DNA from 3 places in the Pseudomonas sp. 5Ae-yellow genome. Region 1 is predicted to be linked to each of the others. Evidence: predicted binding sites of a transcription regulator. Region 1 holds the regulator's gene; each other region holds the start of a gene.
What was found. The regulator sigma-54, encoded in region 1, starts transcription at its own class of promoters, with help from an activator protein. The targets are predictions, from matches to a motif close to ANTGGCATNNANNTTGCTNT.
Positions count from the first base shown of each region.

Region 1 (10,111 bases):
CCAGCACCGACAGAGAGGCGTAAACCACGGTACGTGTGGTCGCACGACTAATGCCTTCTGAGGTGGGTTCGCAGTCATAACCCTGGAATACAGCGATCCAGGTCACCACAAAGGCGAACACAACCGCCTTGACCACACCGTTAAGCACATCATCAAAAAATTCGACCGAATTTTGCATATTCGACCAGTAGGAACCTGAGTAGACGCCCAGCCAGTCAACCGCGACCAAAGCACCACCCCAAATGCCGACGACACAAAAAATCATCGACAACAGCGGCATCGAAATAAAACCAGCCCAAAGCCGCGGCGCAATAACGTACTTCAGCGGATCAACACCAATCATCTCCATACTGGAAAGCTGCTCGGTGGCCTTCATCAAGCCAATCTCGGCCGTTAACGCAGAGCCGGCACGACCGGCAAACAACAATGCGGTTACCACCGGCCCCAGCTCGCGCAGCAGAGTCAGCGCCACCATCTGGCCAACAGCCTGCTCTGATCCATAACCCACCAGGATGTTGTAGCCCTGCAGCGCCAACACCATCCCGATAAATAATCCGGAGACAATAATGATAGCCAATGAGAGCACACCAACGGCATAGAGCTGCTTGAGCAGCAACGTAAAGCTATTGCCAAAACGGGTACGCCCTAGAAGAGCATTGAATAAAAACACACCTGATCGACCCAGCGCGGAAATCGTATCCAGACCGGCACGCCCAAGCAGAGCAATCCGTGACATAACACTCACTACTTCTGCTCCCTGTGCAGCAAGTCTGAAAGATAATCAGGTGCCTGATAGTGGAACGGCACCGGGCCATCAGGCTCACCCTGCATAAACTGCCTGATACGTGGCTTGTCTGAGTTCATCAGCTCTTCAGGCGTGCCATGTCCTAACACCTGGCCATCGCCAACCACATATAAATAGTCGGCGATGCTCGCGGTCTCGGCCAAATCATGCGATACAACAATGCTGGTCAAACCCATCGCATCGTTGAGCAGGCGAATCAAGCGCACCAGCACGCCCATAGAAATAGGGTCTTGGCCGACAAAGGGCTCGTCGTACATCATCAATTGCGGATCGAGTGCAATAGCACGGGCCAAAGCCACGCGGCGCTTCATACCACCAGACAGCTCATCCGGCATCAGCTCCCGCGCACCGCGCAAACCGACCGCCTGCAATTTGAGTAAAACCAGATCGCGAATCATGTCTTCAGACAGCTGGGTATGCACACGCAGCGGAAAGGCAACATTCTCAAAAACACTCAGATCGGTAAAAAGAGCACCACTCTGGAACAGCATGCCCATGTGCTGACGCGCAGCAAAAAGCTGCTCACGCCCCAGTTCTGGAATATTCTCACCATTGACGAGAATGGCGCCGCTGTCCGGCCGCAATTGCGCGCCGATCAACCGCAGAAGGGTCGTTTTACCGCAGCCGGACGGCCCCATGATGCCGGTCACTTTGCCGCGCGGTATACGAATATCCACACCATCGAATATCAACCGCGAACCGCGCCGGAAGGTAATCTGCTGCAAATCAACAATGTAATCCGAAGAATCGGTCATATCTGGATGTGCTCTTCCCGATCGCGCCCAGGCCTCGGGCAAGTTAAGCCGCGTAATATATCATTTACGTCAGTGCATCCCAAGGCGGGAAACACTCCGTAACCCATAATTAAGTACCCACCCTGCAACCAAAGCCTTGAAAACCTGCAGACGGGTGAGTTCATCCGCACAAACCGCTATACTTCCCCGCTCAGCGACAACAGATAAAGCACAATGCCTCATTTTGACTACATAGCCTCCGCCCGGCGCACCATCAGCATGGAGCGCGACGCCGTCGACACCCTGCTGCAGCGGCTCGACGCACACTTTATTAAAGCTTGCGACACTCTGCTCGCCTGCACTGGCCGCATCGTTGTGACCGGCATGGGCAAGTCTGGTCATATCGGCTGCAAACTGGCAGCCACTCTGGCCAGCACCGGCACGCCTGCTTTTTTTGTCCACCCAGGCGAAGCCAGCCATGGCGATATGGGCATGATCACACCGCAGGACGTGGTCATTGCACTGTCCAACTCGGGCAATACAGCCGAAGTCGTCACCCTGCTGCCACTCATCAAGCGCATGGGCGTCCCCCTGATCAGCATTACCGGCAACCCGGAATCCACGATGGCGCTGGCCGCCGTTGCCAACCTGGATACCGCCGTAGCGCAGGAAGCCTGCCCACTTAACCTCGCCCCCACGTCCAGCACCACCACGGCACTGGTGATGGGCGACGCACTGGCGATCGCACTGCTGGAGGCGCGCGGGTTCAGCGCAGAAGACTTCGCGTTTTCACATCCAGGCGGCAGCCTGGGTCGCCGCCTGCTGCTGCTGGCCGATGACATCATGCATAGTGGTGACAGCATGCCTTTGGTCACGCCTAGCACCTCGCTGCGTGACGCACTACTTGAGATGACGCGCAAAGGTCTTGGCCTGACCGGCATTATCGACGAGCAACAACACCTGGTGGGCATCTTTACTGATGGCGATTTGCGTCGCACACTGGATCACAGCGTCGATTTCCATACTATGACGATTGCCGACGTCATGACCGCAAACGGTAAAACTGCGCGTAGTGGTATGCTCGCGGCCGAAGTGCTCAAAATCATGGAAGATGCGAAAATAAACGGCCTTTTTGTCGTGGATGACAACGGCAAACCCGTTGGTGCCCTCAACATGCATGACTTGCTGCGCGCAGGAGTGGTATGAACCAAACCCCAAAACAGCTGAACGAGCGAGCACGTTCCATTCGCCTGGCAATATTTGATGTTGACGGCGTACTGACTGACGGTCGCCTTTACTTCATGCCAGACGGTACCGAGTTCAAGTCATTCAATACCCTGGACGGGCACGGCATAAAGATGCTCATTGCGTCCGGGGTTGAAGCAGCGATCATCAGCGGGCGCAAGTCGCCACTAGTTGAGCGGCGCGCAGCGGCACTGGGTATAAAGCATCTAATCCAGGGCCGCGAAGACAAGCTCACCGCGCTCAGCGAGCTGCGCGAAATCGTACCCGTAGAAATGCACGAGATTGCCTTTTTGGGCGACGATCTGCCCGACCTGCCAGTGATTCGCCAGGTCGGCTTGGGCATGGCGGTTGCCAGCGCTGACGGCTTTGTTCGCAAGCATGCGCATGGCATCACAACGGCCACTGGCGGCGCGGGTGCTGCACGCGAATTCTGCGAACTTATCATGCAGGCACAAGGCACACTGGAAGATGCCCAGGCGGCTTACCTGTGAAACTGAACGTGCCACGTTACCTGCTGACCGGGCTACTGGTCGCAATCGGGGTGATACTTGCCCTGAGCATGGGGTACTGGAATATCCGCCCAGCCAGCTTTACGCCAGCCACGGACAGCAGCTCGACCCGACCAGACTTCTATATCGATAACGCGCGCATTCAGGCTCTGAGCAAAGAAGGCAAAACGGCCTACGAACTGACCAGTACGCACGCAGTACATCAGGTAGAAGATGGCAGCACGCATTTAGAGCAACCCAAGCTGGTATTCTATCGTGGCGAAGACCCTAAGCCCTGGCTGCTTGAAGCAGACGAAGGCCTGGTCACAGAAAACGGCGACCGCGTTGACCTGAAAGCTAACGTACTATTGCAACAACAACTGACCAATCAGCCAACCAGACGCCTGAGCACCTCCGCCCTGACCCTGTTTCCAGCACGCGATTATGCCGAAACCGATCAGGACGTTAAAATCGAAGCAGCCCGCAGCGTAACAACCGCCACGGGCATGCAGTTATTTCTCAATGACGGCCGCTTGAAGCTGCTGTCCACCGTACGAGGCCAACATGAGGTGCGCTAAATCCCTCTTCGTCATGACGCTGATGCTCTATCCAGCAGCTTCAGCAATCGCGTTGCCCAGCGACAGTAGCCAGCCTATACGCATCCAGGCCAATGCTGCGACCCTGGACGACAAGCGTAATACGGCGGTTTATACCGGCAACGTCATCATTACTCAGGGCAGCATGCGCTTGGCTGGCAGCCGGGTGACCCTGACCACTGACGCTAGTGGCCAACTGAACAAAATGGTCACGCAGGGCGGTCCTGCCACCTACCAGCAGACACCCGAAGCCAACAAGCCACCGGTCAAGGCACGCGCCCAAACGATCGAGTACTACGCCGCAGATGAACGCGTCGTGCTAATCGACAACGCCTTCCTGGAGCAGTCCGGCAATACCTTCCAGGGTGACTATGTCAGCTACGACATACCGGCACAGGTTGTCGATGCAGGGCGCAGCGGCAGCACTGGCAGCGGCGCCAGCAGCAACGGCAGTGGCCGCATTGAAATTACCATTCAGCCGCGTAGTCGCGGCAATGGTGCCACTGGCGGTGAAAGCGAGCCCACTGCGCCATGAGTACATTAACAGCCAGTCACTTGGCCAAGACATACAAAGCACGTAACGTTGTCAAAGACGTCTCCGTCTCGATCAGTAGCGGAGAAGTCGTTGGCCTGCTGGGGCCCAACGGGGCTGGCAAAACGACCTGCTTCTATATGATCGTAGGCCTGGTCAAATCGGATCAGGGCGAAGTACGAATCGACGACAAAGCTATCACCGCGCTGCCCATGCACGGACGCGCGCGCGAAGGTATCGGCTATTTGCCACAGGAAGCCTCGATCTTTCGCAAGCTGACAGTGGCCGATAACATCATGGCCATTCTGGAGACCCGCAAGGATCTGAATGCCGAGGGACGCAAGGGAAAACTCGAATCGCTGTTGCGTGAGTTTCATATTCAGCACCTACGCGACAACCTCGGCATGAGCCTGTCCGGGGGCGAAAGACGGCGCGCCGAAATTGCTCGTGCACTCGCCACAGATCCCAGCTTCATACTTCTTGATGAGCCCTTCGCCGGCGTGGACCCCATCTCGGTCAACGACATAAAGCAGATCATTCAACATCTCAAGGACAAGGGCATCGGCGTACTTATCACCGATCACAACGTGCGCGAAACCCTGGATATCTGTGACAAGGCCTATATCGTTAGCGAAGGCACCATCATTGCTGAAGGCGACGCGGCTGCCGTCATGGCAGACCAGAAGGTGCGTGAAGTCTATCTGGGACACGCGTTTCGGCTATAAAACGGTAAAAGTTTCAGGCATGCTACAGAACGATATGAGCCAGAGCGGCCTCGATAACAGTTTGACCAAGCGCATAAGGTAGTTCGCCAAAAAATGAAACCCTCGCTCGTCCTCAAGATGGGGCAGCAGCTGACGATGACGCCGCAGCTGCAGCAAGCCATCCGACTGCTACAGCTATCCAGCCTCGACCTCCAGCAGGAGGTGCAGGAAGCACTGGAGGCCAACCCCATGCTGGAGATGGCCGACGACGGCGATGACGACTACAGCGCCGCCGGCTCTGCGGGCAGCGATGGCGACAGCGACGGCGACCCATCTGCCGTCACCCTGCCCGAACCCGTATCCATGGATGCCATTGACCAGCATAGCCAGCCAGAACAGGACGGCAACTGGAATGAGCAAATCCCCAATGAATTACCAGTAGATACCCAGTGGGAAGATGTCTACCAGACATCTGCCAGCTCGCTACCCAGTCAAAATGAAGAAGACTGGGACTACACCTCGCGCACTGGCACAGGTGAAACCCTGCAAAGTCACCTGGAGTGGCAGCTCAACCTGATCCCGATGTCGGAAACCGACTACGAGATTGCGGCCGCGCTGATCGACGGCATCAATGCCGATGGCTACCTGGAAGAATCCCTCGACGACATACTCGCCTCACTGCCTCCCGAGATGGAAGTAGAGATGGATGAGATCGAAATGGTGCTGCACCGCATCCAGCAGTTTGAGCCCGTCGGTATTGGCGCCAGGGACTTGCGCGAATGCCTGCTGTTACAAATTCGCCAGCTTCCCGCTGACACGCCGCTACTGGAGCAGGCGACGCGCGTTGTACGCGATCACCTTGAACTGCTCGGCAGCCGGGATTTCAGCCAACTGATGCGGCGCAGCAAGCTCAAAGAAGACCAGTTGCGCGATGCTATTGCACTAATCCAGACACTCAACCCACGCCCCGGCGGCGAAATTGCATCCGGCGAACCCGAATACGTTATTCCCGACGTCATAGTCCGTAAGGACAACAATCGCTGGCTGGTCGAGCTGAACCAGGAATCAGTGCCTAAAGTCAGGGTCAACGGCCAGTACGCGTCGATGGTACGTCGCGCCGACTCCAGTGACGACAACACCTATCTGCGCAATAACTTGCAGGAGGCACGCTGGTTCATCAAGAGCCTGCAAAGCCGCAACGAAACCCTGATGAAGGTTGCTACGCAGATCGTTGAGCACCAACGCGGTTTCCTGGAGCAAGGCGAAGAAGCCATGAAGCCACTGGTACTGCACGATATTGCCGAAGCGGTCGGCATGCACGAATCGACCATCTCGCGCGTCACCACGCAGAAATTCATGCATACCCCGCGCGGCATCTTCGAACTCAAATACTTTTTCTCCAGCCATGTGGGCACCAGCGAGGGCGGCGAATTCTCCTCGACCGCCATCCGCGCACTGATCAAAAAACTGGTTGCAGCAGAAAACCCAAAGAAACCATTGAGCGATAGCAAGATCGCTGGTTTACTGGAAGAACAAGGGATCGAAGTGGCCCGCCGGACAATCGCTAAATATCGCGAGTCGCTCAACATAGCCCCATCGAGCGAACGCAAGAGACTGGTTTAAGCAGTCAAGGAATATGCAGTGGCACCACCGGGTGACATCTGGTCACCCAGCAACATCAAGCCAATCAGGAGAAGCCGTATGCAACTGAACATTAGCGGTCATCAACTCGATATCACTGACGCACTGCGCGATCACGTCACTGAAAAAATGTCCCGCCTGGAGCGGCACTTTGACAAGATTACCAACGTACAGGTAACCCTTGAGGTCGAAAAACTCCGTCAAAAAGCTGAAGCCACCCTGCACGTAGCAGGCGGCGAAGTTGTCGCCCTGGCTGAAAGTACTGACATGTACGTGGCGATTGATCAGCTAACCGACAAACTCGACAGGCAACTGATCAAGCATAAAGAAAAATACATCGATCGCCTGCAAGGCGCCAATGACCGTTAACGCGAACCTAACCGCATAACCATGCAAATAGACCATATCTTGACCCCTGACCGCACCTTTTCGGGCGTTCAGGGGGGATCCAAGAAACGTGTGCTGGAGCTAATTGGCAAACTGGTTGCCCAGCACACAAACCTTGATCCAGACGCTATTTATGAAAGCCTGATAGCCCGCGAAAAGCTTGGCTCCACTGGCTTTGGTAATGGCATAGCCATCCCTCACTGCCGCCTGGGCGATTGCCATAAAGCGATCGGCGCCCTGCTGCAGCTGGACGGTAAAATCGATTTCGATGCGCTGGACGGCCAGCCTGTGGACCTTATCTTTGTGCTTTTGGTGCCACAGGAAGCGACCGACCAGCATCTACAGATTCTGAAAATGCTGGCGAGCAAACTGGATCAGGCAGACTTGCGAGAAGCGCTGCGTAAAGCGCCCGATGCACAAAGCCTGTACGACATTATGACCGCCGGAGATGGGAGCTGAAGCCAATGCGCCTGGTCGTCGTGAGTGGCCGTTCGGGGTCAGGCAAAAGTACCGCACTACACCTGCTGGAAGACAACGGTTTCTACTGCATTGACAACCTGCCTGCGGGATTACTGCCGGAACTGGCCAAACAGGCTAGCGAAGCAGACCTGAATCTACCGGCGATTGCCATCAGCATCGACGCTCGCAACCTGGCCAGCGACCTGCAACGCTTCCCCGAGTTGCTCAAGCAGGTACGCGATGCTGGCGTACAATGTGACGTGCTCTTCCTTGCCGCAGGCGATGACGTACTGATCAAGCGTTTTTCAGAAACCCGTCGCAAGCATCCGCTTACTGATAGCCAGCGCTCGCTAGCCGAGGCTATTGCTCAAGAACTGCGCATACTGGAGCCGATCATTGATCTGGCGACCCTCAAGATCGATACCAGCCACTTAAATCTTTATCAGCTGCGCGACCAGATAAAACAACGTTTACTCGGCAGCCAAGGCAGCACTCCCTCGGTACTCATTCAGTCATTTGGCTTCAAACGCGGTGTGCCCGCCGACGCTGATCTGATTTTCGACGTCCGCTGCCTGCCCAACCCCTATTGGCGCCCGGAGTTGCGCTCTTACTCCGGATTGGACGAGCCGGTACGCGAGTATCTGAGCAGCCAGCCGGACGTAGAAGAGATGTATCAGGATATCCGTCAGTTTCTCAATAAATGGCTGCCGCGTTATGCCGCCGGTGAGCGCAGCTATATGACCATCGCCGTCGGCTGCACTGGTGGACACCACCGATCAGTCTATCTCGCCGAACGACTGGTCAATGAGCTTCGCGCCAGTACGCCCAATTTACTGATTCGCCATCGCGACCTTCATTGAAATGCCAACTACCCGCGTAAAAATCATCAACAAACTGGGCTTGCACGCCCGCGCAGCAGCCAAGTTCGTTGGCGTTGCCAATCGCTATGGCTGCGTTGTGCAGGTTGGCGAGAATGAGACACTGCAGGTTGATGGCAAAAGCATCATGCAGGTCATGATGCTGGCGGCGAGCAAAGACAGTGAAATCTGTATTAGTTGCGAGGGTGATCAGGCCGACGAGGCGCTGAACGAGCTAGTCGCCCTGATTAACGACTATTTTGGTGAAGGGGAGTAGCTGCTGGAAGCTGGAAGCTGGAAGCGCCAAGCTTCAAGCCGCAAGCTAGAAGCTAGAAGCTAGAAGCTAGAAGCTAGAAGCTAGAAGCTAGAAGCTAGAAGCTAGAAGCTAGAAGCTAATCAGTGTTTTTCCTGAATTATCGCCGTCAATACACATCCTGAAAAAAGCTCACAGTAAAGGTACTCGCGATCTGCTTCCAGCTTCCCGCTTAGGGCTTCCAGCTGCAAAACTCTTGTCTCTATGCGCCCCCTACCGTCATACCATCAACCAACCAGCTCCCCGTCAGGTAATTACCGCGTCGCTCCAGATCACTGCCGACGCAGCGTAGATTGGCATACATATCTTTCAGGTTACCGGCGATGGTCACTTCGTTGACGGCATGCTGTATCTCACCGTTCTCGACCCAAAAGCCACCTGCGCCGCGGGAATAGTCACCGGTCACGCCGTTGACGCCCTGCCCCATCAGCTCCGTCACCAACAACCCGGTGCCCATTTCCTTGAGCAGGGAATCAAGGTCACCAGCATTACTGGTGACCTGCAGGTTGTGTACACCACCAGCATTAGCGGTGCTCGGCATGCTTAGCTTGCGGCCGGAATAAGTAGAGAGTATCCAGCTACTCAAGCGTCCCTGGTCAATAAAGGCCTGTTCACGGGTCGCCAAGCCGTCACCATCAAAAGCCGAACTTCCCATTGCGCGCAGCTCATAAGGCCGTTCACACATCGTCATCCACTCAGGAAAGACCGGTTGACCGAGCGCATCCAGCAAAAAAGTAGACTGCCGGTAAACCGCACCACCCGATATAGCCCCCAGCAGGTGCCCGACCAGACCTACAGCCTGGTCAGCGGCAAACAACACGGGCACCTTAGCGGTTTTAATCGGCTTGGGGTTCAGGCGCGACAATGTTCTCTGCGCCGCCTTGCGGCCAATCTCCTGCTCGCTCGGCAAACGATCGGCGATCCGATCAACGGCATACCAATAGTCACGCTGCATACCCTGCTCCGACCCTACGATCAGCACCGCTGCCGCACTATGACGCGAGCCCATAGAGCTACCGATGAAGCCATGGCTGTTGCCATACACCCGGCAGCCTTGCTGCGTGCTCACCTGCGCGCTATCGGTGGTCAGGCGCGAATCGACTTCGAGCGCCGCAGCCTCCAGCGCCAGTGCCTTATCGATAGCGGCCTCGGCACTGATATTCCAGGGATGAAAGAGGTCCAGATCTGGCACCTGCTGTGCCATCAAGTCAGCATCTGCCAAACCGGCACAGGGATCTTCCGAAGCGTGGCGCGCAATAACCAGTGCCGTTTCTACTGCTTTGCGGATGGCTTCATCAGAGGTGTCAGAGGTGCTTACCGACCCCTTACGCTGACCGGCATATAGCGTAA
Region 1 covers NZ_JACGWE010000019.1:23,834-33,944, forward strand. Annotated here, with positions in the region: gene mlaE (lipid asymmetry maintenance ABC transporter permease subunit MlaE) at 1-736, opposite strand, end outside; gene H4J77_RS12545 (ATP-binding cassette domain-containing protein) at 745-1,560, opposite strand; gene H4J77_RS12550 (KpsF/GutQ family sugar-phosphate isomerase) at 1,774-2,745, shown strand; gene H4J77_RS12555 (HAD family hydrolase) at 2,742-3,275, shown strand; gene lptC (LPS export ABC transporter periplasmic protein LptC) at 3,272-3,850, shown strand; gene lptA (lipopolysaccharide transport periplasmic protein LptA) at 3,837-4,403, shown strand; gene lptB (LPS export ABC transporter ATP-binding protein) at 4,400-5,125, shown strand; gene H4J77_RS12575 (RNA polymerase factor sigma-54) at 5,219-6,727, shown strand; gene hpf (ribosome hibernation-promoting factor, HPF/YfiA family) at 6,806-7,114, shown strand; gene ptsN (PTS IIA-like nitrogen regulatory protein PtsN) at 7,136-7,591, shown strand; gene rapZ (RNase adapter RapZ) at 7,597-8,451, shown strand; gene H4J77_RS12595 (HPr family phosphocarrier protein) at 8,453-8,725, shown strand; gene pmbA (metalloprotease PmbA) at 8,964-10,111, opposite strand, start outside.

Region 2 (10,111 bases), on a different contig from region 1:
AACTTGATTTTATGGGGTGAGCGCAGGCCTTTGTATCGATTTTCCAGTACCAGCGCCATGCCCACACTGTCCTGCACACCGTAGCGACACCAGGTACTGCCAACGCAGGATTTGACCGTGCGCAGCGACTTACCATAGGCATGACCTGTCTCGAAACCTGCGTCAATCAGCTCGCCCCAGATGTCCGGTAACTGATGCAACTCGGCGCCGAACAGATCAATTCGCTGGCCGCCGGTAATTTTGGTATAGAGGTCGTATTTCTTGGCAACCGCGCCGAGAGCAATGAGTTTGTCGGGGGTGATCTCACCGCCAGCAATACGCGGCACAACCGAATAGGTACCGTTGTTCTGCATATTGGCCATGAAAGTATCGTTGGTGTCCTGCAGCGGCACCAACGAAGGGGCGGTGATCGGCTGATTCCAGCAGGAAGCCAGAATCGAACCCACAGCCGGCTTGCAGATATCGCAGCCTATTTGGCCGTAGCCATGCTTGGTCAACAGCTCGTCAAAGCTGATTATGCCCTCAACCCGGACAATGCCATAAAGCTCCTGCCGGGTATGGGCAAAGTGCTCACACAGGCTTTTATCGACCTCAACGCCGCGCGCACTGAGTTCATGCTCAAACACCTGCTTGAGCAGCGCACTGCAACCTCCGCATCCTGTACCCGCCTTGGTCGCCGCTTTGAGATCGCCGAGGTCAACACAGCCGGCATCTACCTGACAGCAAACAGCGCCCTTGCTGACGTTATGACAAGAGCAGATTGTGGCAGTATCCGGCAGCGCGTCAGCACCGAGTGCCGGAGCGCCCTCACCGGCGGGCAAGATCAAACTGGCCGGATCAGCCGGCAGTTTGATGCCGTTTTGCGCGTACTGCAGCAGCGTGTCGTAGAAGCTGTTGTCACCCACCAAGACCGCGCCAATCACCTGGCTGCCATCCGGCGATACCACAAGGCGCCGGTAGCTGGAGTTGACCTCATCATTAAAGCGGTAGCTTTTGGCACCCGGTGTAGCGGCGTGCGCATCGCCAATGGAGCCTACATCCACACCCAACAGCTTCAATTTGGTGGACATATCCGCGCCAATAAAGCTCTCGTGTGGTTCACCCATTAGCAGCGATGCCAGATTACGTGCCATGGTGTAACCCGGTGCAACCAGACCAAAAACGTTTCCTTTCCAGGACGCGCACTCGCCGATGGCAAAAATATCAGGATCGCTGGTTTGGTAATCGCTGTCGATTACCACGCCGCCGCGCTCCGCGACGTTGAGCCCGGCGTTGTGGCCCAGAGCATCCTGCGGGCGGATGCCAGCGGAAAATACGATTAGATCGGTTTCCAGCGACTCGCCATCACTGAAGTTCATGCGGTAGGCATACTCTTCGCCAGCTACAATTTCACTGGTTGCGCGGTTTAGGTGTACACGCACGCCCAGTTCTTCGATTCGGGCCTTCAATGCAGCGCCACCATCGGGATCAAGCTGCACAGGCATTAACCGCGGGGCAAATTCAACAACATGGGCTTCCAGGCCCAGTGACTTGAGTGCATTGGCCGCTTCCAGCCCGAGCAGTCCGCCGCCGACGATGACACCGCGACGCGCGCCCTTGGCCGCCGCGCGGATGGCGTCGAGGTCGTCCAGCGTGCGGTAAACCAGTCGTGAGTTACCGTCAGCACCGGCAATCGGCGGCACGAAAGGATAGGAACCTGTTGCTAGCACCAAACGGTCATAGGCTTGCCGCCCTTCGCTGGTCACGACCTCTTTGCGCTCGCGGTCGATCTCCAACACCGCCACACCCAGGTGCATATGCACCCCATGCTGTTCATAAAAACCAGCTTCGCACATGGCTAATGACTCGGCATCGCGTCCGCCGAAATACTCCGACAGGTGCACACGATCATAAGCCCGCTGACGCTCCTCACCGAACACGTGAACTTGATAATGGGCAAGCGCTCCTCGCTCAGTCAGTTGTTCGACGCAATGATGGCCGACCATACCGTTACCGATGATGACTAGTGTCTGATTATTGATCGGTGTCATATTCGAGTTCATCGCCTTTCCTCAGTCGAAGCCGCAGCCGGCAACAGCCGGCAAAAAAACAAAAAAAAACGCCTGGAGCCCTATTGGGACTCCAGGCGCCGTTGCCTGGTACTGATCAAATTGTGTTGGGCGCTAGCCGGAGCTTCGTTGCTCGGATCACCCGCTTCCTAGCCTTGAGGCAGGTGATCTACGATGACCACCGGAAGCATGGCTGTATAGAAATAGCCGTTGCTCTAACAAAGCAACAGGCATGCCAAGATAGAGAAAAAAACCTTCGGGTAAGCGGGAGGGAACCGATATAAGATTAAAAACCATTAAATACAATAATTTAAAATAAAACAGCAGGCCAAAAGCACTAGAATAACTCTCTGATTAAAGAGCTGTTGAGTGATTCCAAGGTGAGCCAGAAGGGGGCAATTTCAACAGAGAACACTATTTTGGTGCGACTACTTAGACTTGATCGGCATTCAGAAAATTGGTGTCAAGCAATCCTGAACCTAGCGCTAGCCGACCTAACAACAGGTCTACCAGTTGCAGTTGAGCGCTGATCGCCCGGGTAGCGACCTGAAAGAATTCGACCGAGTGCACCTTAGGTCCCTTCTGGCTTTCAAGTATCGAGCGAATACGGTCAAGCAATATATCCAGCGCATCCTCCGCCTCGCGTACAGACGAGCTGACCAGATCCCGCAGCTCAGGATCTGAAATCAGCCTGGCCAAGGCGGCATAAGCTTGCTCCTGGATTTGCGCACTCAGAATCTGCAAGCGGTCCCGCCAGATGGGCAGGTTTTGCCGATTAGCCGCAATACCTGTCCCCAAAGCGCGACTTTGCCCAACCAGCTCAATATTGTGCAGCAATTCCAGCCATATACCTTCAGCTTGGGGAGCCAAACGTCCCAGGCACACCAAGTCAAAGCGCGACGCGAGCGCTTCAATTGTCTGCAGCAGGGACGCCGTCATCTGATTGTGCAGTAACAGCAAATGCGCTGCGGTGTGGTGATCGAAGCCAGCTTCTATCTTTTGCCATAGATCACGTGTCTGGTGCCAACTGTCGTACCAGTAGAGCGACGCTTCGTAGTGGCCGATATTTCTAAGCAGACGCAGCAGTTGTTGATGCACCGACCAGCGTCGTGCCTCCAATGCGTGCTCTCCCGACATGACACCAAAGGAGAGTCCGCGGTGGCGCTGCAGCTGCTCCAGCAATTGCCGCAGCAGAAAAATGTGCGCAATCGCCTGACGCCGCTGCTCTGTCTCTTCCCGCTTACGTACGTGGCGCAGCCGGCATACCGCAAGCGTTGAAAGCAACACAATGGCGATGAGCAACATCCATATCATGCCAATACTTCCCTGAAGGCCTCTGGGGCGGTTTCACATCACTTTTTACCGAGCAACTCAATACGGTAACCGTCTGGATCTTCGACAAACGCCAATACGCTTTGTCCATGCTTCATCGGACCCGGTTCTCGCACTACATTGCCACCGGCAGCCTTGATTTGTTCGCAAGCCTTGTAAACGTCCAGCACTTCAATAGCGATGTGCCCATAACCGGACCCCAGGTCATACTCATTGGTGTCCCAATTGTGGGTCAGCTCCAGCGCGGTATGTTCTGCTTCATTACCGTAGCCGACAAAGGCCAGGGTAAAACGTCCTTCCGGGTAGTCCCTGCGGCGCAACAGCGTCATACCCAAAACCTCGGTATAAAAGGCGATGGATTTTTCCAGATTACCCACACGCAACATCGTGTGCAGAATACGCATAGTTAAAGCCCTGATTGGATATACAAAGTTAAAGCTACAAGCCTGCGCCCAGTCTAGCCAGACTGACAGCAAAACGCCCGGATAAACCGGGCGTTTTCATTACTGTCTTATTGCTCAGAGCAACTTGCGGCCCTTGTTGGCAGCGATCCGCATACGCAGCGCATTCAACTTGATGAAACCAGCGGCATCTGCCTGATCGTAGGCACCCGCATCATCCTCAAAGGTCGCGATGTTGGCATCAAACAGCGAATCATCTGATTTGCGGCCAACAACCATGACGTTGCCCTTGTAAAGCTTGAGACGGACAACACCATTAACCTGCGCCTGCGAGGCATCAATCATCTGCTGCAGCATGACGCGCTCAGGGCTCCACCAGAAACCGTTATAGATCAGCTCGGCATACTTGGGCATCAAGCTATCTTTCAGGTGAGCAACTTCACGATCCAGCGTGATCGACTCAATCGCACGATGCCCCTTGAGCATGATGGTACCACCGGGCGTTTCATAGCAACCGCGTGATTTCATACCGACAAAGCGGTTTTCAACGATATCCAAACGGCCGATACCGTTATCGCCGCCTACTTTGTTCAGGTAAGCCAGCACGGTAGCCGGGCTCATATCCTTGCCATCGATAGATACGATGTCACCATTCTGGTAACCGAGTTCGATGTAGGTCGCTTGGTTAGGTGCGTTTTCTGGTGAAACGGACCAACGCCACATATCTTCTTCATGTTCTGCCCAGGTATCTTCCAGCACACCACCTTCATAGGAGATGTGCAGCAAGTTGGCATCCATGGAGTAAGGCGACTTCTTCTTACCGTGGCGCTCGATCGGAATATCGTGCTTGGCAGCGTAATCCATCAGCTTTTCACGGGACAACAGGTCCCATTCACGCCAGGGTGCGATTACCTTCACGCCCGGCTTGAGCGCATAGGCACCCAATTCAAAGCGAACCTGATCGTTACCCTTGCCGGTAGCACCATGGGAAATGGCGTCAGCGCCGGTCTCGTTGGCAATTTCAATCAAACGCTTGGCAATCAGCGGACGGGCAATAGAGGTACCCAGCAAATACTCGCCTTCATACACTGTATTGGCGCGGAACATAGGGAATACGAAGTCACGAACGAACTCTTCGCGCAGATCATCAATGTAGATTTCCTTCACACCCATGGCTTGCGCCTTGGCACGCGCGGGCTCTACCTCTTCGCCCTGCCCCAGGTCGGCGGTGAAGGTGACCACTTCGCAGCCGTAGGTATCTTCCAACCATTTAAGGATTACCGACGTATCCAGACCGCCGGAATAGGCCAGGACGACTTTATTGACTTCTGCCATTGATGAGCTCCCTTAACAAGACTGTAACGCCACTCGCACAGGAGCGGACGAAAGGCCGCTATTCTAGCGTTAAGGCACGAGGAATCACAGGGCAGCTATGGAGAGATTGTGCATGCAGGCACGCAAAAACGCCGATAATGCGCACAGAGCACGCAAGGAAAGGTGAGATCAGTTCTTTTCCAGCCGCAACATTACCCGGCGGTTGGCCTTGCGCCCCTGATCGGTTCTGTTACTTGCAACGGGATAGCGATCACCATGAAAGCGCATGACGAACAATTCATCGTCGATGCCCTGCTCTACCAGATAATCTTTCACGGCCAGCACTCGCTGACGTGAAAGCTCGCGATTATCCAGTCGGTTGCCCTGGTTATCAGAGTGGCCATCGAGAAGAATATCCTTAAGGTCGTCTTCCTCAGCCTTGATGTAAATGACTGCCGTGTCGAGCATCGCCTTTGCCTGCGCACTCAGTCCGGAGCCGCCAGAACCAAAGCTGATCAAGCTCTCGGCAATCTGCGCGTAGCTCAGAGGTAACAATCCGCTGACGCATTTCTGAAAATCCAGCCAGGCATCCTGATAGCCGACACTTGAGACCACCACACGCACCGGGTCACTGCCGGCAAACCCCGTGCGCATAATGGTCGGCTGCAGCCCGGAGGCAAGACCAGCGAGCATGCGGCCAGCCTGCTGTTGCGGCACCAACATGGTGCCCTCCCCCTGCTTCACAGCAATGCGACCGACAGGGACAACGGCGGTGCCGGGCCGCCAGGCTGGAGGCTCGTTATATAGTTGCGCCGCACCAGAGCTCATGTGATTGTCCCACGCCTTAAGCTCGAAGGCAGCAGGCTCGCCAGCATTGCGCACGAAGGTCGCCTCACCGTAACCGGCAACCGACTGACTCAGGCGACAGGCAAACTGATCACCCGTGACCTGCCACTGCACATCTTCCATGCGCGTCTGAAAAGTCAGAGCCTGGGCAGGCAAGGCCAGTGCAAGCAGAATTGCCGGGTATGTTCGCGTAAGCACGCTTCTCACCTCTTCAACCGTCGACCTGATGCCGACGCAATGAATCTCTCTTGCCTGTCTCATCGGCGGCACGAGACAAATCTTTACCCAAAGCGGCAGTTAAATCAGATCAATTGGGCCAAGCAGCACCCAGACACAGCCGAGCGGCACGGTTGGGCTGTGTGAAAAAGCCAAGGATTGCGGTAGCATTACGGCATTATCTTGCTCTGGACCCACCCGCATGACTGACCGCCTCACGCTGACCCGCCCGGACGATTGGCACATCCATCTTCGCGATGGAAAGATGCTTGACTACACTGTTGCAGACGCTGCCCGCACCTTTGGCCGCGCGATAATCATGCCCAATCTGGTGCCGCCGGTGCGTGATGCGCAGGAAGCAGCGGACTACAAAGCGCGGATTCTCGCCGCTCGCCCTGTCGGTTCGCACTTTGAACCACTGATGGTTCTGTATCTGACTGATCAAACCAGCCCCGAGATCGTGCGTGCAGCCATGCAAAGCGGACAAGCCATTGCCGCCAAGCTTTACCCGGCAGGTGCAACGACCAACTCGCAGTCCGGCGTAACCAATCTGGAGAATATCTACCCCGCGCTGGAAGCGATGGCTGATATTGGTATGCCGTTGCTGGTGCATGGTGAGGTAACCCATAGCAGCGTTGATATTTTTGATCGGGAAAAAGCCTTCATTGATCAACAACTGGTGCAGTTGGTAGAGCGCTTTCCGACGCTCAAGGTGGTGTTTGAACACATTACAACGGCCGATGCGGTGGAGTTCGTCAAACAAGCGCCAGCCAACGTGGGCGCGACCATTACTGCGCACCACCTGTTGTTCAACCGCAACCACATGTTGGTCGGTGGTATTCGCCCGCACCTTTTTTGCCTGCCGATCCTGAAGCGAGAGACTCATCAACAGGCCCTCTGTGATGCGGTCGCATCAGGTTCCAGCAAGTTCTTTCTGGGCACTGACTCAGCGCCCCACGCACAACATGCGAAGGAAGCCGCTTGTGGCTGCGCTGGCTGCTACAGCGCCTACGCCGCCATAGAGCTCTACGCGGAAGCCTTCGACAGTCTTGGCGCGCTGGATAAGCTGGAAGCCTTTGCCAGCTTCCACGGCCCCGACTTCTACGGTTTGCCGCGCAACACGGACCAGATCACTCTGATTCGTGATAGCTGGCAGGCGCCAGAACAGCTACCCTTTGGCGATCAGCTTGTGATTCCACTACGTGCCGGTGAAAACCTGCACTGGCGTCTAGCCTGACCACCCCTCTTTGCGATGCTAAGGATTACGCGTGAGTGAGTTCGACTTTGATAGTGAAAACGATGGTCTGGACGCACCAACCTCCAGCAAACCAAAATCGCCAATGGCCTACCGATTCCGGGGGTTCCTGCCGGTCGTGATCGACGTCGAAACCGGCGGATTCAACGCCGCTACTGACGCCCTGCTGGAAATTGCTGCTACTACTATCAGTATGGACGATGAGGGTATGGTTTACCCTGACCAGACCCACTTCTTCCGCGTCGAACCCTTCGAAGGCGCCAACATCGAGGCCGCCGCGCTAGAGTTCACCGGCATCAAGCTGGATCATCCGTTGCGTCAGGCGGTGAGCGAAGAACACGCCATCACAGAAATCTTCAAGCACGTGCGCAAGGCGGTCAAATCCGCTGGTTGCAAACGTGCGGTGCTGGTTGGCCACAACGCATTCTTTGATCTCGGGTTCGTCAACGCGGCAGTCGAGCGTATTCAGATCAAGCGCAATCCATTCCACCCTTTCTCCTGTTTCGATACCGCAACGCTGGGCGGGCTGGCTTATGGACAGACTGTACTGGCCAAGGCGTGCAATGCAGCCGGTATGGATTTTGATGGTCGTGAAGCCCACTCAGCGCGCTACGACACCGAGAAAACGGCTGAGCTGTTCTGCACCATTGTGAATCGCTGGCGCGAGATGGGCGGCTGGCCACCGGTAGATTGAGTTGCGTGTCTCCTCACACTACCCGCTCACTCATCAGCACCAGAAGTAACTGATGAGTGAGCACTACCACACAATGGTGATACACCGCTGCGCGGGCGCTTGCTCCTACCCTGAACCGCAGGTATGTTTTAATAGAAGTGAAATCATCCACTACACTATTGATTCAAGACCGGGAATTTAATTGCTTTCAGTGCTGTACAACGGCATTGAGTCAACCACTTGGCTCGCGGTCTACCCACTGCAGTCATGAATAATCAGAAAAACAGGAGTTATCTCACATGAAGCGCAAATCCCTTGCCCTGCTGTTCTCGGCCACTATCGGATACGCCACCCTCGCGGCAACCCCTGCTGTTGCGGAAGAATTTGTCACTATAGGTACCGGCGGCCAAACCGGCGTCTACTATGTGGTCGGACAGTCAGTCTGCCGCCTGATCAACCGCAATAGCGAAGAGCACGGCATTCGCTGCAACGCTCCCTCCAGCGGCGGCTCAGTTGCCAACGTCAACTCCATTCGCGGTGGCGAGATGGATATGGGCGTGGTCCAGTCTGACGTTCAGTACAAGGCCTACGAAGGCGTACAGAACTTTGAAGCAGACGGCGCATTCACCGGTATGCGTGCGCTTTTTGCTCTGCACGGCGAGCCGCTGACCATCGTTGCCCGTCGCGATGCCGACATTACCGGCGTAAAAGACCTGAAAGGCAAGCGTGTCAACATTGGTAACCCTGGCTCAGGTCAGCGCGACACCATGGACGTGGTCATGGAATCGCTGGGCTGGACCGTTGAGGACTTCTCCCTTGCATCCGAACTGGGCGCAGCTGAGCAGGCCGCAGCTCTGGGCGACAACAACGTTGATGCCATGGTTTATGTAGCAGGCCACCCGAATGGTTCCATTCAGGAAGCAACCACCACAGTAGACTCGGTACTGGTCTCGGTAGATGGGCCAGAAATCGATAAACTGGTCGCAGATCGTTCCTACTACGCCAAGGCCGTTATTCCCGGTGGTCTTTATCGCGGTAACGACGCAGACGTAAATACCTTTGGTGTGCGCGCTACGCTGGTTGCGTCTGATCAGGTCAGCGATGAAGTGGTCTATCAAACCGTAAAAGCGGTATTTGAAAACTTTGACCGCTTCAAGCGCCTGCATCCTGCCTTCGCCACCTTGAAAGAAGAGCAGATGATTTCCGAAGGTCTATCCGCGCCATTGCACGACGGCGCAGTGCGTTACTACAAGGAACGTGGCTGGTTGTAAGCCACACTGCGAGCCGCCCAACCGGGCGGCTCGCTTGTTTCAGCACTACGCATATCGTTTCACGTGTTTCTTTCCGCCCTCCTCTTTTACCGGCGGATAATTGCAGTAACCGGCGTTCCACAAGAGCATGCCGGTGTGCTGGCAAGCCTTCACCACGGTCTTGCCTCGTTAGCCTAAAGCGACATCATAAGATCAAATAACGGGAGTAGCTCGCAGCCATGAGCCAAACAAGCGACGCGACAAGCACCAATAGCAATGATCTGGAAGACCTTGTTGCAACCAGCGATACCGGCGCCCGAAAACCAACGGGCATGGCAAGAAAGCTACTACTGTCTATCGCCGCATTATGGTCAGTATTCCAGCTGTGGATCGCCTCACCGCTGCCGTTCATGATCGGCATGGGCGTGTTCAACAGCACAGAGTCACGCTCGATACACCTGTCTTTTGCCGTATTCTTGGGCTTTATGGCCTACCCGGCATTCAAGCGCTCACCCAGGGATCACATTCCAATCATCGATTGGATTCTTGCCTTGGTCGCCGCCTTTTGCGCCTCTTATCTGTTTTTCTTCTATGCCGACCTGGCGGACAGACCTGGCAAGCCCATTACCCAGGATGTAGTGATCGCGATTATCGGCATCGTCACGTTGCTCGAGGCGACCCGCCGGGCACTGGGTCCGCCACTCATGATTGTGGCGTTGATCTTCATCGTTTATTCGGTGGCCGGGCCGCATATGCCAGGTATTCTGGCACACCGT
Region 2 covers NZ_JACGWE010000012.1:26,499-36,609, reverse strand. Annotated here, with positions in the region: gene nirB (nitrite reductase large subunit NirB) at 1-2,042, opposite strand, end outside; gene H4J77_RS09550 (nitrate- and nitrite sensing domain-containing protein) at 2,481-3,362, opposite strand; gene gloA (lactoylglutathione lyase) at 3,401-3,784, opposite strand; gene H4J77_RS09540 (argininosuccinate synthase) at 3,899-5,116, opposite strand; gene H4J77_RS09535 (OmpA family protein) at 5,285-6,139, opposite strand; gene pyrC (dihydroorotase) at 6,360-7,394, shown strand; gene rnt (ribonuclease T) at 7,426-8,106, shown strand; gene H4J77_RS09520 (TAXI family TRAP transporter solute-binding subunit) at 8,385-9,356, shown strand; gene H4J77_RS09515 (TRAP transporter permease) at 9,575-10,111, shown strand, end outside.
Region 2: the regulator sigma-54 is predicted to act here: its motif matches at 2,269-2,288, upstream of nirB (nitrite reductase large subunit NirB).

Region 3 (10,111 bases), on a different contig from region 1:
CTTTAACCACCCACTGGCGGGTAAGGTGATTACCTTCGATGTGGAAATCATCAATGTACAGGCGGCCTGAGCAGGCCGCTTTCTGTTGTTAGTCGCCCAACCGCATTCGACGTTGCGATGACGAATAATCCAGCGACATTCGCCTTTTCCTCCCGAGGTACCTATGCAGATCAAATTGGCTAACCCCCGCGGCTTTTGCGCCGGCGTTGATCGCGCCATCGAGATCGTCAATCGCGCTCTTGAAGTATTTGGCCCGCCCATTTATGTGCGTCATGAAGTGGTGCATAACAAATTTGTGGTTGAAGACCTGCGTAGTCGTGGCGCGATTTTTGTCGAAGAAATTGATCAGGTGCCAGACGATGTCATTGTTATCTTCAGCGCACACGGTGTTTCTCAGGCTGTGCGCCAGGAAGCCGCCGACCGCGGTCTTAAGGTGTTTGACGCGACTTGCCCGCTGGTGACCAAGGTTCACATGGAAGTATCGCGTTACAGTCGCGACGGCCGCGAGTGCGTGCTGATTGGCCATGCCGGTCATCCTGAGGTTGAGGGCACCATGGGCCAGTATGACGAGGCTAGGGGTGGCAAAATCTATCTGGTTGAGGACGAAGCAGACGTCGCCAAGTTGCAAATACAAGATCCGGAGCGCTTGGCCTTTGTAACGCAAACCACCTTGTCCATGGATGATACGGCGCGGGTGATTGATGCGCTGCGTAGTCGCTTCCCGGCTATCGATGGGCCGCGCAAGGATGATATCTGCTACGCCACCCAGAATCGTCAGGATGCGGTGAAGCAGCTAGCCCGCGAATGTGATCTTGTACTGGTGGTGGGTAGCCCGAATAGCTCCAACTCCAACCGTCTGCGTGAGTTGTCTGAGCGTATGGGTACGCCAGCTTATTTGATTGATGGGGCTGATGAGATTCAGCCGCAGTGGTTGGCTACGGCAAACAATATCGGCGTGACGGCGGGTGCGTCCGCGCCTGACGTGCTGGTGCGCCAGGTTATTCAGCATCTGCATGCGCAAGGTGCCACCGGCGCTGAAGAATTGGCCGGGCAGGAAGAGAATATCGTCTTCAGCATGCCGAAAGAGCTGAGGGTAGTTGAGGTTGAATAACGTTGGTTTTAGCGCGTGTCTGGCCAGAACGCGCTGATGCCGGCTACACCCTGCGCGCCGCAGTTGCGCGCTTGGTCTAGATGTTCAAGCGTCATACCCCCGAGCAGGTAGACTGGCAGAGTTGCCGCTTGCATCAGTTGCTCTGCAGCCGCCCAGCCCAATGGCTCGCTGCCTGGATGACTTTGGGTCGCAGCAATAGGCGATAGCGTTACAAAGTCGATGCCCAGCTCCATCGCCATCTGCAATTCTTCCGCATTGTGGCAAGAGGCGGCCATTAGTTTGTTGCCTGGCTTCGCTTGTTGTTGTCCGCGCTGCTGCCAGAGGCTGCGTAGCTGGGCACTGGTGAGATGCCAGCCAGCGTTGGACCAAGTCGGCGCGTTGTCGCCTTTGAGCAGCCATTGAAAGTGGTCACCAAAGCGCTCCAGCACCTTGACCGCCAGATCACGATACGCGGCGCAGTCCAGCTGGGTCTGACGCAGTTGCACGAGGCGAATGCCATTAGCCTTGGCCTGCTCCAGTCCAGCCAACAGCGATTGTTCGTCGGTGTCCGGTGTGATCAGGTACTGATCAGGCAGCTGCGCTGCGATCACGATGGGCTTGTTAGCGGCCGGAAAGTCGAAGTCAGACAGTGTCTGTGGCGGCACCCAGCGCACCGGCTGGCCCTCGGCTCCGTGTGCCTCACCCGAAAAAGCAGTGACCTTCCATACATCCAGCCGAATGGACTTGTCGGAATAGTCATGGCGGATGTTTATCAGTGGGTGAGCTTCAATAACCTGGATGCCCAGCTCCTCCTGCAGCTCCCTACTCAGCCCTGCAAGGCGCTCTTCGCCCGACTCCAGCTTGCCACCCGGAAACTCCCACAACCCGCCCTGGTGGCTGCTGTCAGGGCGCTTGGCGATAAGTATATTGCCGGCCGGGTCTACGATAACTCCGGCCATCACGTGAATGCGGCGCATCAATGTGCTGAGGGCGTTGGGCGGTATGGGATCATTGGCGGGACAGGTCTTCGGAAAACACGTCCTGTTCCTGCTCGTTGCCGGGGATGACATGTTCTTCAGAAGCCCAGGCACCCAGGTCAATCAAGCGGCAGCGCTGTGAACAGAAGGGGCGGTCAGGAAAGCTGGCGTCCCAGGTGACGGGTGCCTTGCAGGTTGGACATTCAACATTCAGGGTCATGGGTTTTTCTCCTGCAGCATCGCCAGATACTGCTGATGCAATGTGTTGACCTGCTCGTGCAGGTGGGCCAGATCACGATCATTGGTAATGATGTCGTGGGCCTGGCTGAGCCTGGCTTCGCGCTGCGACTGTACTTGCATGATAGCTTTCACCTGATCTTCGGAAACCTGGTCGCGCGTAGCCGTCCTGGCGAGCTGCAGCGCCTCAGGCACGTCTACCACTATGACCCGGCTGGTCAGGTGGTGCTGCCCTGACTCAATCAATAGCGGCGAAACCAGGAGCACATAGGGCGAGGTCGCGCTGTTGAGGTCGCGCAGGGTCTCTTCGCGAATCAGCGGATGCAGTAAGGACTCGAGCCAGATGCGCTCATTAGCGTCGCTGAAAATACGCTGGCGTAATGCCGCCCGGTCGAGGTTGCCGTCCGGCAGCAATATGTCATCACCAAAACGATCAACAATGTGCGCCAGGGCCGGTTTACCTGGCTCTACCACCACCCGTGACTTGAGATCGGCATCTACCACATGAATGCCGTGCTCTGTCGCAAAATGGTTGGCTGCGGCTGACTTGCCGCTACCGATACCGCCAGTCAATCCTATGATCATACTCATAACGGGCAACAGCTATTTCCGGGCGTGTGGATTCAAGATGATAATGCGAAGTGCAGTCTGCAGCGGCGTTACGCTGGCTCAGAAGCCAGCGAACTGCATATAGCTGCTGGTGATTGTCTCACCCCAGATGAGTGCAATCCAGCCTGCTATAGCCAGGTAAGGCCCGAAGGGCAGTGGGGTTGCATTGTCCTGTCCGCGCGTCTTCAGGATGATGATGCCAAGAATAGCGCCGACCAGCGATGACATAAGGATAGTCAGTGGCAGAATTTGCCAGCCACCCCATGCACCGAGCATAGCCAGCAGCTTGAAATCGCCATAGCCCATGCCTTCTTTACCGGTCACCAGCTTGAATACCCAATAAACCGACCACAAGCTGAGGTAACCGACCACGGCACCCCAGAGCGCTTCGTTCAGAGAGGTGTAGGTGCCAAAACTATTGGCAATCAGGCCTAGCCATAACAGCGGCAGGACGAGTACGTCGGGTAGTAGCTGGGTATCCGCGTCAATCATGCTAAGGCTGATCAGGCCCCAGGTCAGCACCAGCATGCCCGCTGCCGGCCAACCAAAGCCAAACTGCCATGCCACCAGCATTGATAGCCCAGCGGTAAGCAGTTCAATCAGCGGGTAACGAGCGCTAATCGGCTCCTTGCATTGCCCGCAACGGCCCCTGAGCAGCAAGTAACTGATCACCGGCAGGTTTTGCCAGGGCTTGATCTCGGTCTTGCAGTGAGGGCAGTGGGAGTGCGGCAAAATCAGGTTGTAGGTCGTCTGCTCCGCCTGTGGCGATTCCAGCTCCAGCATCTCTCGGCTTTGCTGTAGCCACTGTGCTTCCATCATTCTGGGCAGACGGTGGATTACGACGTTGAGGAAGCTGCCGATGATCAGGCCTAGCAGGCCCGCGAGCAAAATAAAGGCCAGCGCGTGGCTGGCCAGGTAGCCAATAATTTGCATGCGTTATACGACGTTGCCGAGCTGGAAGATGGGTAGGTACATGGCGATGATGAGGCCGCCGACCAAAACGCCGAGCACGCACATGATCATCGGTTCAAGCAGGGTGGTAAGGTTGTCGACTTTGTTATCAACCTCTGCTTCGTAGTAGTCGGCTACCTTCTCTAGCATCCCGTCGAGGTTGCCGGACTCTTCGCCGATGCCTGCCATTTGTACAGCTAATGACGGAAAAACATTTGTGGCGCGCATAGAGAAATTGAGCTGTGAACCCGCGGAGACATCTTCTTTGATCTTCATGACGGCGTTGTAGAAAACTACGTTGCCTGCGGCGCCAGCGACTGAGTCAAGTGCTTCAACCAAGGGTACGCCGGCGGCAAAAGTAGTGGAAAGTGTTCGTGCATACCTTGCCACGGCCGCTTGATAAATTATATCGCCGACTATAGGAGCCTTTAGCAAAGCACGATCTTCAGCATCCCTTAGTTTTTTTGATTTCGTATGTGCTTTACCATAGATGTAACCGCCTACGATGATCGCAATGAGAGCGACAAACCACCAAGCTTGAAGCCATTCTGAAAGACCAATTACAAAAAGAGTGAAGCCTGGGAGCTCTGCGCCAAAGCTGGAAAAAACGTCCTGAAAACTCGGTACTACTTTAAGCAGCATGATCGCAGTGACAATGACCGCAACCAATACTACTGAAACAGGATACGTCATCGCTTTTTTGATTTTAGCTTTAAGAGCTTCTGTTTTCTCTTTGTAGGTCGCAATGCGATCCAAAAGCGACTCTAATCGACCTGACTGTTCGCCGGATTCGACTAGGTTGCAGAATAAATCGTCAAAATATTTAGGATGTTGGCGTAGCGAGTCTGCCAAGGTATTACCTGCAGCCACATCAACTTTCACCTCGTTGACCAGCTGGGCCATATTGGGGTTTTCGGCTCCCTCGGCAATGATTTCAAAAGCCTGGATGATGGGGACACCAGACTCCATCATAGTTGCCAGTTGACGAGTAAAGAAGGCGATATCAAGTGGCTTGATCTTTTTTGCGCGTCTGCCAAAAAGCGTCGATTTTTTGTTGATTTTGGTTACAAGAATACCCTGCTTTCTTAGCTGGTTCTTGATTAGCGCCGCATTTGAGCCTTGAATTTCGCCGGTGATCTTGGTGCCTTTCCGGTCTTTACCCTCCCATTTGAATGGGTAGAGCTTTTCTTCCTTGGCCTTTTTCTTGGCGGCTGCAGGATTCTTTTTTAGTGCTGCTTGTTGCGCCATGACTTAATCCTTGGTCACTCGGTTAACTTCCGCCAGGCTGGTAACGCCCTCTTCTGCTTTCATCAGGGCGGACTGGCGCAAGCTTCTAAAACCCTCACTCTGGGCTACCTCAGAAATCTGAATAGAATTACCGTCTTCCATGATAATACGCTGCATGGCTGGGGTTATTTTGACGACTTCATAGATACCTACACGCCCTTTATAACCATCTTTACAGTTTTCGCAACCCACGGGTCCAAAAATTGTAATGCCTGCATCAATTTTTTCTGCTGGGAAGCCTTCTTCAAGCAGAGTGTCGCGTGGCACCTCCATTGGCTTCTTGCAGCTCTTGCATAGTCGACGAGCCAATCGCTGCGCGATAATCAGGTTGACTGAAGTCGCAATGTTGAAGGATGGGACGCCCATATTACGTAAGCGCGTCAATGTTTCTGCAGCGCTGTTGGTGTGTAGAGTAGACATCACCATATGGCCTGTTTGGGCTGCCTTGATGGCAATCTCGGCCGTTTCCAAGTCGCGGATCTCACCTACCATGATGATATCTGGGTCTTGCCGGAGAAAAGCGCGTAGGGCTTTAGCAAAATCCAGCCCCTGTTTGGGGTTTACGTTAACCTGGTTAATGCCCTCAAGGTTAATCTCTACCGGGTCTTCAGCGGTAGATATGTTGCGTTCTACGGTGTTTAGAATGTTTAAACCGGTGTAGAGCGAGACGGTTTTACCTGAACCGGTGGGGCCGGTTACCAAAATCATGCCTTGAGGTCTTTCCAGTGCCGCCATGTACATCTTCTTCTGGTCCGCCTCGTAGCCAAGCGCATCAATGCCCATCTTGGCGCTTTCCGAGTCAAGAATACGCAATACAACCTTCTCACCCCAAAGGGTGGGCAGAGTGTTTACGCGAAAGTCTATAGCTTTGTTTTTTGATATTTTCAGTTTGATACGGCCATCTTGTGGTTTTCGTCTTTCTGCTAAGTCCATAGATGACATGACTTTCAATCGTGCTGCTATACGAACGCCCAGCTGTTGGGGGGGCTTGGAAACTTCGTGCAAAATACCGTCGGTGCGGAAGCGAACCCGGTATGTCTTTTCATACGGCTCAAAGTGCAAGTCGGATGACCCCATGCGTACTGCGTCCAGTAGCATTTTATTGACGAAGCGAACGATTGGTGCGTCGTCGGAGTCATTGGACATGTCCTTTTTGTCGTCATCAGTGACGGACTGAATGTCCAGATCATCCAGGTCGGCATCAGACATGTCGCCCAGGCCACCTGTGGGGCTGTCTAGAAATTTTTCTATTGCTAAATGTAGTTTGTCATCTTCGACAATGACTGCGTCCGTCATTAGGCCTGTGTTGAACTGGATGTCGCTGAGAGCCTGCTGGTTCGTCGGGTCTGAAGTGGCCAGATAAAGGCGAGAGCCACGCTTGAATAATGGTAAAACGCTGTGTTGGCGTATCAGTTTCTCGCTAACAAGATCCTGAGGCTGTGCTTCCTTGTCTATCGCTAAGAGATCAAAGTAGGGATAGCCAAATTCTTCCGCACACACCATGGCCAAGTCACGCGCACTAGCGAGCTTCTTTTGTACCAAATAGGTAATAAAAGGGATTTTATCTTGGCTAGCTTGTTGGGTGGCTTTCGCCGCGACTGCTGCATCAAGCAGCTCGTCTTGCACGATGCGTCTGGCTAGGCCAGATAGGGAAGGGTTTTCCATGGGGAGTCCGTATCTCTGATACAAGGCGCGAATTTTAACTTCACTATAGTATAGGTCTTGGTTGGCTTGCACGGAAAGTCAGATAGTGACTGGGCTTTTTAGTGCTGGGTAAGAGTGACGAATATGGTCACAAAACGACGTCTGGGGGCGCTCTTAGCACGTTAGGCGCGCAATGGATCCAAGGTGGGACCGGGTTTGCTGTTGATTTTCTTGGTTGGCCTAATAATTGCTTTTTGTTGGCAAGCCGCAGGGCTATCTCAAATATGAATGGAGAACTAAATGAAAGCTCAAAAAGGTTTTACTCTTATCGAACTGATGATCGTGATCGCGATCATCGGCATTTTGGCTGCTATTGCACTACCAGCTTACCAAGATTACACGGCGCGTGCCCAAGCAACTGAAGGTCTGAAAGCGACCGCTGGTCTGCAGGCAGATATTGCGGTTGACTCTGCGACAGCTGGTGCGGCTGCTGCCAGTGCTACGACTATCGCGTCTGCGCTGCTGCTCGAAGGTAAGTATTTTGGTGCGGGTGATGTGGCTGTAACAGGTGCTGGTGGCATTACTGTAACCTTTGACGACGGTGCGATCGCTGGCGACACCCTGGTCCTGACTCCAACTGTTACAGCTACTGGCCAGATTTCTCGCTGGACGTGTACTGGTACGCTTGATGCTAGCCACATTCCTTCTGGTTGCCGCTAAGTAATAATAGGGTTCAAGCTAACATTTTTGCTTGACCTCAATTATTAGCTTCTTGCGCTAACACCAATCCCCGGCCCGCCGGGGATTGGTGTTTCTGCTTTCGGAATGACAATTCGCCAGCAGAAGTAACCTGGCGGGTGCTATTGAATCGCCCCTAGTTTCGTAGACACCTTCTGGCCTCATAATACGGCCCATTAGGAGGTGCCATGAGCAACCCGCGTTATCCCGAAGAATTCAAAATCGAAGCAGTCAAACAGGTTACCGAGCGAGGTCTGCCGGTGGCCGAAGTAGCTGCTCGCTTGGGCATGTCGACCCACAGCCTGTATGCCTGGATTAGACGCTACAGCAAGCCCCAAGAGCAGCGCGCACAAGAGGACGATCAGCAAGCTGAACTGCGTCGTCTGCGTGCCGAACTCAAGCGGGTAACCGAAGAGCGAGACATCCTAAAAAAAGACCGGCGTCAAGCTTTTCAGCCAAGCGGGCCTGAAGTGTAAAGACTATACAGGGAAAGAACTTAGGTTAAGTTTCGGCTGCTTGCGAGCCGTACGAATTTGTCGCCTGGGAGCCACATAGGTGTATCGCGGCAGTAAGCTCAGGCGGGCCACAGCGGCGTGGTTGCAAGCAGCAGAAACACTCCACACCCATCATTTGGACAAGGCAGATCATCTATCCAACCTCACACGCAGCCGCCTCGCACGCTCTTGGAACGCAGCCTCACCGCCCTCCAAGATTTCGCATACCTCTTTCCTGATTTCGGCGTTCTCGAGGCCGCCTGACAGGTAGGTAATGGGCGGCAGCGCTCCATGGGGTTGTGGGCCTGCCTCTGCGATGATGATCTGGTCGGCGTCGGTATTGATAACGAGATTCGCGTTGTGAGTGACCATAATCACCTGTCGGTGTGATTTGGCTTCAATAAATAGCCGAACCAATTCGTCAAAGACTGATTTCGGGTCCAAGTTCTCTTCTGGCTGGTCAATGAGAAGCGGTCGGTCATCTTTGTCGTCCAAACCGAGATAAAGAAGCAGAAGGACTATTCCGCGTGTGCCAGGGGATAGCTTTCGGATATCGACACCATCATAGCCGATACCGTATCGGATCTCGATATGGTCCGTGCTAAACAGCCACTGAGCGAAGCGTTTCGACCATATGCGGAATTCCGCCTGATCCGCCCTCGCCACGGGGGAATGATCCAGCAAATCATTCTGATAGAGCCGTCGGAACTCCGCCATCGCTGCTATCACGGCGCCAGAATCCCCAGCTTCCCAAGCAGTTTTCAGCACCTCATCAGCCTTTTGCCGAAGCGTCCCTTTCCCACGGAAGGCGCCGGCTTTTCTCAAATCAATAAGACCTTCCTCGGCCGCCTCTGCCCATTGCTCCACGTCTGCAATGCGCGTGACCGAGAACGATAGTTTCTTCAGTGTTCCCGAAGATGCGGCAAGCCGCGTCATCAACGGCTCGTAAAGTCTCTCCAGAACTGATTGCTCAGCGACGAGCGCATCGAAGGCCCTGCCATACGCCGCCTCACGATCTGTCTGTAGTTGGAGAGCGCGATCCTTGGCTCCTTTGGCGTCCTTTAACTTTTCCGTCAACGATTGTTGCGCCGCGGTCTCGGCCGCGATGTTTTTGGAGAGGGCGGCATAGCGGCGCTGAGCATCTTTGTCGGCATTGACCAGCTTCTCCAGCCGCGCCATCTCTGCTTCCAGCACCGCCTGTGTGAGTGCGCTTAGATCAGCATCTTCGGGGACATAGGCGGTATTCGGGTCCCCCGGTGGTGGTGCGGTTCCCTTGAGTTTGGTGATCTCACCATCGACCCATTTCACATAGCCTGAAAGATCGTTATCGACTGGCCCCGTATAGTCGATAAGAAACGCAGCCCATTGATCCGCTGACATTCCGCTATGTTCATGGCGCGCCTGAGCTTGCCGAAGCGCTTCGGGTGCCTGGTTGCGACGCATATCTTTCACTTCATCCTGCATGGCGAGAAACGTCTGTCGCTGCCCCGTAAACTGACGAAGTTTCACTCGGACTTTGCTGGCAGCGTCAGCCAACTCCGTATGTCTCTGAGCTCTCTTTTCACCGCCTTTCGATACCAGCTTAGCGCGATCGGCCGTATAGGCGTCGACCAGCTTCTTTTTCTTCGCCACCTCTGCTTCGTAGCTGGCGACTAGCTTTTCTTTCTCCAGTTCTGTACTTATGCGATCAGAAATCTGGGCGACTGCTTCAGCCTCCCTGGCGCGAGCGAGGCGATGCCGTGATGCACGCTGCTCCAATAACTCGGTAAAATTCAACGCGCCGTCCCTGCTTTCCTCGGGATGCGCTTCGAAAATCACACGCTCAATTTCCCGAAGCAAACCGTCTGTTAGCCCGTTTGAGGAGCATAGCTCTTCGACAAACTGCTGAGACAAATACCGCACCCGCTGATAGCTGAACGGTCCATTGGCGTCCGAACCATCAAGCGAACGAATCTCGGGATCTCCAGCCGCCCATTTCACCTTGACCTTTGCATCTCCAACAATTGGGCGGGCCCTAACGAGAAAGGACGGGTTTGCCCACTCGTCTGCATTCCAAATCTCGTCCGGAATCGAGTCACAACCAG
Region 3 covers NZ_JACGWE010000001.1:52,682-62,792, reverse strand. Annotated here, with positions in the region: gene fkpB (FKBP-type peptidyl-prolyl cis-trans isomerase) at 1-70, shown strand, start outside; gene ispH (4-hydroxy-3-methylbut-2-enyl diphosphate reductase) at 164-1,111, shown strand; gene H4J77_RS00300 (Nudix family hydrolase) at 1,120-2,067, opposite strand; gene yacG (DNA gyrase inhibitor YacG) at 2,099-2,287, opposite strand; gene coaE (dephospho-CoA kinase) at 2,284-2,895, opposite strand; gene H4J77_RS00285 (A24 family peptidase) at 2,974-3,846, opposite strand; gene H4J77_RS00280 (type II secretion system F family protein) at 3,850-5,112, opposite strand; gene pilB (type IV-A pilus assembly ATPase PilB) at 5,116-6,816, opposite strand; gene H4J77_RS00270 (pilin) at 7,096-7,515, shown strand; partial or broken gene H4J77_RS00265 (transposase) at 7,722-7,976, shown strand; gene H4J77_RS00260 (TrlF family AAA-like ATPase) at 8,178-10,111, opposite strand, start outside.
Region 3: the regulator sigma-54 is predicted to act here: its motif matches at 7,030-7,049, upstream of H4J77_RS00270 (pilin).